3 regions of the Streptomyces sp. NPDC014006 genome follow, and region 1 is predicted to be linked to each of the others. Evidence: riboswitches for the same ligand, from Rfam matches in the RefSeq annotation. Region 1 holds a riboswitch; each other region holds the start of a gene.
What was found. A riboswitch is a leader RNA that binds a small molecule or an ion and turns the genes downstream of it on or off. The one in region 1 is predicted to bind cobalamin.
Positions count from the first base shown of each region.

Region 2: another riboswitch for cobalamin. It lies ahead of ACF1GV_RS13670 (HoxN/HupN/NixA family nickel/cobalt transporter); the one in region 1 lies ahead of ACF1GV_RS06175 (cobalamin biosynthesis protein).
Region 3: another riboswitch for cobalamin. It lies ahead of ACF1GV_RS30385 (CbtB-domain containing protein); the one in region 1 lies ahead of ACF1GV_RS06175 (cobalamin biosynthesis protein).

Region 1 is NZ_JBICAJ010000001.1:1,350,903-1,354,163, forward strand. Features, by position in the region: gene ACF1GV_RS06170 (cobyric acid synthase) at 1-815, opposite strand, end outside; gene ACF1GV_RS06175 (cobalamin biosynthesis protein) at 841-1,782, opposite strand; cobalamin riboswitch at 1,889-2,035, opposite strand; gene ACF1GV_RS06180 (hypothetical protein) at 2,161-2,382, opposite strand; gene ACF1GV_RS06185 (anion permease) at 2,417-3,261, opposite strand, start outside.
Region 2 is NZ_JBICAJ010000003.1:315,869-319,129, reverse strand. Features, by position in the region: gene ACF1GV_RS13675 (nucleoside hydrolase) at 1-187, shown strand, start outside; gene ACF1GV_RS13670 (HoxN/HupN/NixA family nickel/cobalt transporter) at 184-1,287, opposite strand; cobalamin riboswitch at 1,315-1,499, opposite strand; gene ACF1GV_RS13665 (ArsR/SmtB family transcription factor) at 1,577-1,936, shown strand; gene ACF1GV_RS13660 (glycoside hydrolase family 13 protein) at 1,974-3,261, shown strand, end outside.
Region 3 is NZ_JBICAJ010000010.1:154,021-157,281, forward strand. Features, by position in the region: gene ACF1GV_RS30375 (alpha-L-arabinofuranosidase B) at 1-445, shown strand, start outside; gene ACF1GV_RS30380 (class II glutamine amidotransferase) at 532-1,401, shown strand; cobalamin riboswitch at 1,527-1,670, shown strand; gene ACF1GV_RS30385 (CbtB-domain containing protein) at 1,707-1,928, shown strand; gene ACF1GV_RS30390 (CbtA family protein) at 1,950-2,702, shown strand; gene ACF1GV_RS30395 (histidine phosphatase family protein) at 2,770-3,261, opposite strand, start outside.

The sequences.
Region 1 (3,261 bases):
GACATCAGCGGGATCGCGCAGACGGCGACCCGCAGGACGTCCTCGCCGACGGGCGGGGAGACGGCCGACTCGCGGACGGTGCCGCGCAGGGACACCCTGAGGCCGTCCTCCTCGTCGATACCGAGCCCGTGCCGGAAGGGCAGGACGCCGTAGGTGCGCCGCCCGGTGAGGCCGTGCAGCATGTCCAGGCCCGGCTCCAGCAGGGAGACGTCGCCGCGGAACTTGTTCACCAGGAAGCCGGCGACCAGTTCCTGGTCCTCGGGTGAGAGCAGGGCGAGCGTGCCGAAGAAGGACGCGAAGACGCCCCCGCGGTCGATGTCGCCGACGACGAGCACGGGCAGCCGCGCGCCCCGCGCGATGCCCATGTTCACGATGTCGGTCCGGCGCAGATTGATCTCGGCCGGTGAGCCGGCCCCCTCGCAGATCACCGCGTCATACGTGCCCCGCAACTCGGCCAGGCACTCCAGGACCGTCCCCAGCAGCTTCTGCTGGCGTCCGCCGTGGTAGCCGCGTGCGCTCATCTCGCCCACCGGCTTGCCCAGCAGCACCACTTGGCTGCTCTGCTCGCCGCCGGGCTTGAGCAGCACCGGGTTCATCAACGCGGTCGGCTCGATCCGGCAGGCCTGGGCCTGCATGGCCTGCGCCCGCCCGATCTCGGCGCCCTCGCGGGTGACGAAGGAGTTCAGGGACATGTTCTGCGCCTTGAAGGGCGCCACCTTCACGCCCTGCCGCACCAGCCACCGGCAGATCCCGGCGGTGACGACGCTCTTGCCGGCGTCGGAGGTGGTGCCGGCGACGAGGAGACCGCCGTTCATCGATCACGCCCCTTCCCGATGACGTTCATCGATTGCGCCCCTTCCGGATGAGGTGTGCGCCCGCGCACACGCCGAGCGCCAGCCAGCTCACGCGCCGGGACAGCCGTACCGCCCGCGCGATGTCCTCGGTCCCGACGGCGCGCCCCCGCGGGTTCAGCACGGGCCGGTGTTCCACGCGCCCGCCGTACGACAGGGTGCCGCCCAGCCGCAGGCCGAGCGCGCCCGCGAAGGAGGCCTCCACGGGGCCCGCGTTGGGGCTCGGGTGCTTCACCGCGTCCGCCCGCCACGCCCGTACGGCGCCACGCCGGTCCGGGCCGGTGAGCACGGCGAGGGCGGCGGTCAGCCGGGCGCCCGGCCAGCCGGCCACGTCGTCGAGGCGGGCGGAGGCCCAGCCGAAGCGCCGCAGCCGCGGCGACTTGTGACCGACCATCGCATCCAGGGTGTTGACGGCCCGGAACCCGAGCAGCCCGGGCACCCCGCCGACGGCGCCCCACACCAGCGCGCCCACGACGGCGTCGGAGGTGTTCTCGGCGACCGACTCGACCACGGCCCGGGCGATCCCGTCGGCGTCCAGCGCCTGGGGGTCACGGCCGCACAGATGGGGCAGCCGGGCCCGCGCCGCCTCCACGTCCCCGGCTTCCAGGGCGCGCCCGATGGCGCCGGCCTCGCGTGCGAGGGAGGTCCCCCCGACCACGGACCAGGTGGCGGCGGCGGTCAGCGCGACCGAGGCGGCGGGGGAGCGGCGCACCGAGCGGGCGGCCACGGCCCCGAGCGCGACGGCGCCTCCGGCGCAGACGGCGGTGTGCAGGGCGCCCCAGCCGCGGTGGTCGCGCCACAGGGTGCGCTCGACGGCGTCCGCGGCCCGTCCGAACACGGCGACCGGGTGCCCGCGGCGCGGATCACCGAGGAGGAGGTCACCGAGGAGGCCGGCGGCGGCGCCGTACGCGAAGACGCGTTCGGCTCGCATCGGGCTCAGCCGGCCGTGGGGTCGAGCGGAGCGTCGCTGATGGGCCTGGTCCTCAACCGGCAGCCGCGCATGGCGTCATGTCCTCACTCAGGGTGTCCGCGCCCTGGTTAGAAGGAGATTCGGCGGTGAGAGTTCCTGGCTCCCGGGGTTGCACACCCCGGTGACAGTGGCGGGACCGCGCCGGACTTCCACCGGCTTCCTCTCCTGCACGCCGCAAACTTGGCTCCGGCAGTCCACCACGGCTGTCAGAGGGCCGTCAACTTGCCCTTGACCTGGGGCGGAGGAGTGTGGGCAGGCCCACACGGAGGCGACCTGCCAGGTCACAAAGGAACGCGGGGTGCCGCTCGGGCACCCCGCGTTTTTCGTTGACGAGGCCGGTCAGGCGACGATCAGGCTGATGCCGTACGCCACCGCCGCCGCGCACGCCGCGAAGCAGGCGTACGCGCCGGTGACCGCGAGGGCGGCCGAACCGCCCTGCGCCTGGACCCGCTCGCGGCGGGACAGGCCCATGATGCCGAGGGTGAACAGGGCCACCAGACCCACGGTGACCATGAGGCTGACACCGAAGACGGAGCCGAGGGCCGCCCAGTCGATCTTCATGCTGCTTCTCTTCCTTCGTACCCGAAAGCGGCGGTCAGACGGCCGGGGCCGGGTTCGCGGTGGCCGGCTGCTCCGCCGTCGCGGCGGCGGGGGCGGGGATGGTGGCCGTCAGGCCGTCCGTGACCGCCGGGCCGGCGGCCGGAGGCGGGGTCACGGCGGCGATCGCGGTGGTGACCACGCCGGCCGGCTCCTCCTCCACGGCGTTGACGTTGGTGTGGTCGACGACCTCGCGGCGGGAGACCTTCCAGATGCCGAAGCTGGCGGACACCAGGAAGACGGCGACCAGCGCGGTGCCCCAGGCGCCGAAGCCGGTGACGTACTCGGCGAGCGCGCCGACCAGCGCGGCGGCCGGCAGGGTCAGCACCCAGGCGACGAGCATCCGGGTCGCGGTCGACCAGCGCACCACGCCGCCCTTGCGGCCCACGCCCGCGCCCATCACGGAGCCGGAGACGACGTGCGTGGTGGACAGCGAGAAGCCGAGGTGGGAGGAGGCGAGGATGGCGGTGGCCGCGCTGGTCTGGGCGGCGAAGCCCTGCTGCGGCTGCATGTCCGTCAGGCCCTTGCCCATGGTGCGGATGATGCGCCAGCCGCCGATGTAGGTGCCGAGCGCGATGGCCAGGCCGGCGGAGAGGATCACCCAGGTGGGCGGGTCGGAGTCGGGCGCGATGGCGCCGCCCGCGACCAGGGCGAGGGTGATGATGCCCATCGTCTTCTGCGCGTCGTTGGTGCCGTGGGCGAGGGAGACCAGGCCCGCGGAGGCGATCTGGCCGGCCCGGTAGCCCTTCTCGGCGGCCTTGCCGTCGGCCTTCTTGCCCAGCGTGTACGACAGACGGGTCGCGACCATCGCCGCGACGCCGGCGACGACCGGGGCGGCGACCG
Region 2 (3,261 bases), on a different contig from region 1:
GCTGCTGCCGGTGGAGGTGTCGCTGGCCCCGGGTCCTGGCCGGGGGCAGACGGTCGTCGACCGGCGCCCGCGCCCCGGCGAGTCCGAGATCCACGAGGGCGCCCGCGAACAGCCCCTGGTGGACGTGGCGCTGGAGGTCGACGTCGACCGGTACGTGAGGCTGTACCTGGAGACCGTCGAGCGCTAGTCGGCGGCGGAGGCCGTCCAGCGTTCCTCCACCCTGGCCAGCCTCCAGTACGCCAGCGCCACCGCCCACACCAGGACGAACAGGCCGACGATGAGGTAGCCGACGCTGTCCAGGTCGATCCCGGCGATCCAGCCGGTGACGCCGTCGCTCAGGCCGAACTTGTCGTGCAGCACGCCGACCAGCTCGATGGTGCCGATCACGAACGCGACGGCGATGGACAGGCCGGTGATGGCGAGGTTGTAGAACACCTTGCGGACCGGGTGGGAGAACGCCCACTGGTAGGCGAAGTTCATGAACGTGCCGTCCAGGGTGTCGAACAGGCACATGCCGGCCGTGAACAGCAGCGGCAGGCACAGGATGGCGTACCAGGGCAGTCCGGCGGCCGCGCCCGAGCCGGCCATCACCATCAGGGTGACCTCGGTGGCGGTCTCGAAGCCGAGGCCGAAGAGGAAGCCGAGCGGATACATCTGGCCCGGCCGGGAGATCGAGCGGGTGAGGCGGCCGAGGAAGCGGTTCATGAACCCGCGCGAGTCCAGGTGCCGCTCCAGCTCGGACTCGTCGTACGTGCCCGCCCGCATCGACCGGAACACCTTCAGGATGCCGAACAGGGCGACCAGGTTGAGGGCGGCGATGAGGTACAGGAAGGCACCGGCGACGGTCGTGCCGAGGAAGCCGAGCACCTGGTGGGTGGTGGACCCCTCGTTGGTGACCCGGTCGGCGAGCTGGGTGCCGGCCGCGATCATCACCGCGAGGACGATCACGACGCTGGAGTGGCCGAGCGCGAACCAGAAGCCCACGGACACCGGGCGTTTGCCGTCGGCCATGAGCTTGCGGGTGGTGTTGTCGATGGCGGCGATGTGATCGGCGTCGAAGGCGTGCCGCACGCCCAGGGTGTAGGCGGTGACGCCGAGGCCGATGCCGAAGGCCTTGCTGCCGACCTCGTAGTGGCCAGGTACGACGAGGAGGAAGAGGATCCCGAAGGCGACGACGTGCAGGGCGGCGATGGCGGCCATCAGCCCGGCGGTCTTCACGGTGTCCTCGCGGCGCCATGTGAAGGTGGCCTTCGCGGTCGTCGTCGGGGCAGGGTCGGGCAAGGTCATCCGGTCACGCTCCAGCACCTCGTGGATCTCTTCGTGAGCTGCCGTGGCCGGTCTCCTGGCTGCCGGGTCATGCGTCCGCCGTCCCTGCCTTCCCGGTCGTACGACCAGTGGCCCGGCGTGAGCCGGACGGGACGAGAACTCCCCGATCACAGTGGCGAGGGCCGCGCCGGTTTCCCACCGGCTTCCCGAACACCACGGCCCGCCCACGGTAGGGGGGCCGAGGGTCTTCTGCATACCTGCACAGCTGTGCAGGTATGCAAGATCACAATCGGGGCGGGAGAATGCGGGCATGCACCTCGTGCCCCCCGACCGCGCCGACCGCCGCACCATCGACGGTCACCGTGTCTGTGACGCCATCGCGGCCATCGGCGACGCCGCCCACGTGCGTGCCTGGGCCGACCGCTTCTCGCTGCTCGCCGACCCCAACCGGCTCGCCCTCCTGCTCGCCCTGCACCGCACCGGCCCGCTCGCGGTGTCCGACCTGGCGATCGCGACGGGCATGAACGACCCCGCGGTGTCGCAGGCCCTGCGGCTGCTGCGGGCGTCCGGGACGGTGGCGGGGGAGAAGCAGGGCCGGGTGGTCCGTTACCGGGTGGTCGACCCGGACGTGCAGACCCTGCTCGCGCGGTGCACCGCCGACGGCGCCTGACCCGCGCCCACACGGGCACGTTCCCTTTCGGGGTGAAGTGGACAGTCATCTCCCTGTCGTGCCCGAACCGGCGAACGGAGACCGCGTGCCCGATCTCTCCTCCCGCGACCCCGACTGGTGGCGGCAGGCCGTCGTCTACCAGGTCTACCCCCGCAGCTTCGCCGACGCCGACGGTGACGGTCTCGGCGACCTGCGCGGGATCACCGACCGCCTGACCCACCTGGCCGCGCTCGGCGTCGACGCGCTGTGGCTGAGCCCGTTCTACCCCTCCGAACTCGCCGACGGCGGCTACGACGTCGCCGACCACCGTGCCGTCGACCCGCGCCTGGGCAGCCTGGACCACTTCGACGCGCTCGTCGCCGAGGCGCACCGGCTGGGCCTGAAGCTCGTCGTCGACATCGTCCCCAACCACACCTCGCACCAGCACGCCTGGTTCCAGGAGGCCCTGCGCGCCGGGCCGGGTTCGCGCGCCCGCGAGCGGTACGTCTTCCGGGACGGCCGCGGTGTCCACGGGGAGCTGCCGCCCTCGGACTGGCAGTCGGTGTTCGGCGGCAGCGCCTGGGAGCGGGTGCCGGACGGGCAGTGGTACCTGCATCTGTTCGCCCGCGAGCAGCCCGACCTGAACTGGGCCGACGAGGAGGTGCGCGCCGACCTGCTCGCCACGCTGCGCTTCTGGGCCGACCGGGGCGTGGACGGCTTCCGCGTGGACGTCGCCCACGCCCTGGCCAAGGACCTGAGCGAGCCGCTGCGCGACCTCGGCGCACCCGAGCTGAGCGACGAGGCGGCCCTGACGGTGCTGCCCCCGGGCAGCCATCCCTTCTACGACCGCGACGAGGTGCACGAGATCTACCGGGACTGGCGCCGCCTGCTCGACGCCTACTCCCCGCCCCGCGCGGCCATCGCCGAGGCATGGGTGCCGGGGGAGCGCCGCGCGCTGTACGCCCGGCCGGACGAGCTCGGGCAGGCGTTCAACTTCGAGTTTCTGCAGGCTCCCTGGCACGCGGACGCGCTGCGCGAGGTCATCACCGCGTCGCTGGCCGGCGCCCGTGCCGTCGGCGCCACCGCCACCTGGGTGCTGTCCAACCACGACGTCGTGCGGCACGCCTCCCGGCTGATGCTGCCACCGGGCACCGACGACAACGCCTGGCTGCTGTCCGGCGGGCACGCGCCCCGGATCGACCCGGCGGCCGGGCTGCGCCGGGCCCGCGCCGCGACGCTGCTGATGCTGGCGCTGCCCGGCTCGTCGTACCTCTACCAGGGCGAGGAGCTGGGGCTGCCCGAGGTCGCCGACCTGTCGGCCGAGGTGCTCCAGGACCCGATCTGGG
Region 3 (3,261 bases), on a different contig from region 1:
GGCCACCACGTCCTGCTGCACCGGCGAGTACCTCCGGCACGACAGCGCGGACAGCAACGCGGCCATCTCGGCGGTGTCGTCCTCCAGTTCCTCCGCCGACAAGGCGGCCGCCACCTGGATCGTGCGGGCCGGTCTGGGCGACGCCTCCTGCGTCTCCTTCGAGTCCGCCGACAAACCGGGCCAGTACCTGCGCCACTACGACTTCCGGCTGCGCGTCGACACCATCGACAGCAGCGCGCTGTCCCGGCAGGACGCCACGTTCTGCCCGCAGGCCGGTCACAACGGGCAGGGCGTGTCGCTCCGGTCCGCCAACTACCCCGGCGACTTCGTGCGCCACTACGAACACGCCGTCTACATCGCCGGTGACGGAGGATCCCACGCCTGGGACAACGCCGCACTCTGGGCCGACGACACCAGCTGGGCCGTAACCACCCCCTGGGCCTGACGCGTACCCGGGGCGGGTGGGGGCACTCGGCCGGGGCCCCCACCCGCCCCCGCGAGCCGCGGAGGGCCCCGACGGAGGAGGTTCCCGTGTGCCGCCTGTTCGGCCTCAGCAGCGCTCCGCGACGGACGTACGCCACCTTCTGGCTCCTGGACGCCCCCGACAGTCTCAGCAAGCAGAGTCACCGCGACCCCGACGGCACCGGCCTCGGCCACTTCACCGCCGACGGCACCCCCCGCGTCGACAAGGCACCCATCGCGGCCTACCGCGACCGCGCCTTCGCACGGGAGGCCCGGCAGGAGGAGTCGGCGACCTTCATCGCCCATGTGCGCTTCGCCTCCACCGGCAGCCTGGACGTCCGTAACACCCACCCCTTCGAGCAGGCGGGGCGGCTCTTCGCGCACAACGGGGTGATCGAGGGCCTCGACGCACTCGACGACCACTTGGGGGAGGACCGCTCACTGGTCCGGGGCGACACCGACTCCGAGCGCTTCTTCGCCCTGATCAGCCGGGAGACCCGACGACACGACGGGGACGTCACCACCGGCATCCGGCAGGCCGCCCGCTGGATCGCCGCGCGCCTGCCCGTCTACGCCATGAACCTGATCCTCATCAGCCCACAGGAGCTGTGGGCACTGCGCTACCCGGACACCCACGGCCTGTACGTCCTGCAGCGCCCGGCGGGCGGCCAGCACGGCAGCAGGCACCTCGACCACAGCGGCAGCGACGGCCGGATGCGCGTCCACTCGGCACCCCTCGCCGACCACCCCGCCGTCATCGTCGCCAGCGAGCGCATGGACGACAACCCGCACTGGCGCCCGATGGAGTCCGGTGAGCTCCTCCACGTCGGCCCCGACCTGCGCACCACCCACCGGGTCGTCCTGCCGGACCCTCCGGCCCACCGGCTCACCCTCGACGATCTGCATCCCGACGCGGCAGCCTCGCAGAAGGCCGCCTGATCCGTCCCTCGAACAGCCGGCCCGCCATCCGGTTCAGTCCGCCGCCCCCGGCCGGTCGCCCCGGCCCCGTCGCCCCCGCCCGGTCCGAGAGGAAGATCACGCCGGGCCAGGCCGTCTTGGCCATGGACGCGTCACGCGGTACGGTCTGTCCGAATCGACGACGGCGAGACGGAAGCCGGTGGGAATCCGGCACGGTCGCGCCACTGTGTGCGAAGCCCTGAGGAGGGGTGCTCGCGAGTCAGACCCGTGGCCGTCGTCCAGTGCACCACCGAGATGGGACGCGAACTCCCAGAGGAGGCCCCGCCATGGCCCAGCACGTCGCCCAGCCGACTGCCACCACCCCCGCTGTTCCCGCCACGCTGCCGTTGAAGGCGATCGCCCCCTGGGCGGTCTTCGCCGGCGTCCTGATGCTGGTCCTGCTGTACTTCGTCGGCGCCGAGCAGGGCGCCACCGCCGTGTTCGACGGCACGGACGTCCACGAGTGGGTGCACGACGCCCGCCACCTGCTCGGTTTCCCCTGCCACTGACGCCAGGGACGCCGCGCACCCATGAACTCCGCAACGGTAAGAAACCTTCTCGTGCGGGGCATGCTCGCCGGCCTCGCCGCCGGCGTGCTCGCCCTCGTCGTCGCCTACCTCCTGGGTGAGCCCAGCGTCGACAAGGCGATCGCCTTCGAGGGCGCCCACTCCCATGAGCACGAGATGGAGGCCGTCTCCCGGTCCCTGCAGTCCACCGCCGGTCTCGCCACCGGTGTCCTGGTCTACGGGGTCGCCTTCGGCGGCATCGCCGCGCTCGCGTACGCCTTCGCCCTCGGCCGGGTCGGCCGCTTCGGTCCGCGGGCCACCGCACTGCTGCTGTCCGGCTGTGCGCTCCTGACCGTCTACGTCGTGCCGTTCCTGAAGTACCCGGCCAATCCGCCGTCGGTCGGCGACCCCGACACCATCGGCAAGCGGACCACCCTCTACTTCCTGATGATGCTGCTCAGCGTCCTCCTCGCGGTCGCCGCCACCTTGGTGGGCAAGCGGCTCACGGCGGTCCTGGGCACCTGGTGGGCGACCGTCGTCGCGGTGGCCGCGTTCGCCGCGGTGATCGGCCTGGCCTACCAGTTCCTCCCCGTCGTCAACGAGGTGCCGAAGGACTTCCCGGCCGCCCTGCTGTGGCGGTTCCGGCTCTCCGCGCTGGGCATCCAGACCGCGATGTGGGCCGGGTTCGGCCTGCTCTTCGGCGAGTTGGCCGAACGCCTGCTGAACCCCAGGCCGGCGAAGGCCGACACCGGGCGAACGGTTCCGGCCACGCACTGACTCGTTCCGGACGACGAAGGGCCCTACGGAACTATCCGCAGGGCCCTTCGTCGCATCCGGGCCGCACTCAGCGTGGGGAAGGTGTGTCCGACGCGGCCAGGTGCCGCCCGAGCCGCAGATTCCAGCGTCCCGAGCGGCCGCTCAGCTCGGTGACGGCCAACGGCGGTACGTCGAGCCGCCAGAAGGCCGCCGCGCCCAGCCCCAGGGCGTGCACGACGGCGGCCCGAACCACCTCCGGCTCGACCACGGCGACCGTACGGCCGTCGAAGTCCCGTGCGCTGTCCAGCCAGTGGCCGACCCGCGTGCACAACTCGTGCACGGACTCACCCCCGTGCGGCGCGCTGTCGGGATCGGCGAGCCAACGGGCCACCTCCTCCGGCTCGGCGGCGCCCACCTCGTCCAGGGTGAGACCGCGCCAACGGCCCACGTCCCAGGCCCCGAGCTCCGGCGTCCGCGCGCCGTCGAGGCCGAGCGCCTCCGCGGTCTGCCGGCAGCGCACACTCGGCGACGTCAGCACGCGGGCGGCAGGGGGAAGGGACCCCGCTGCGGCCCGGGCCCG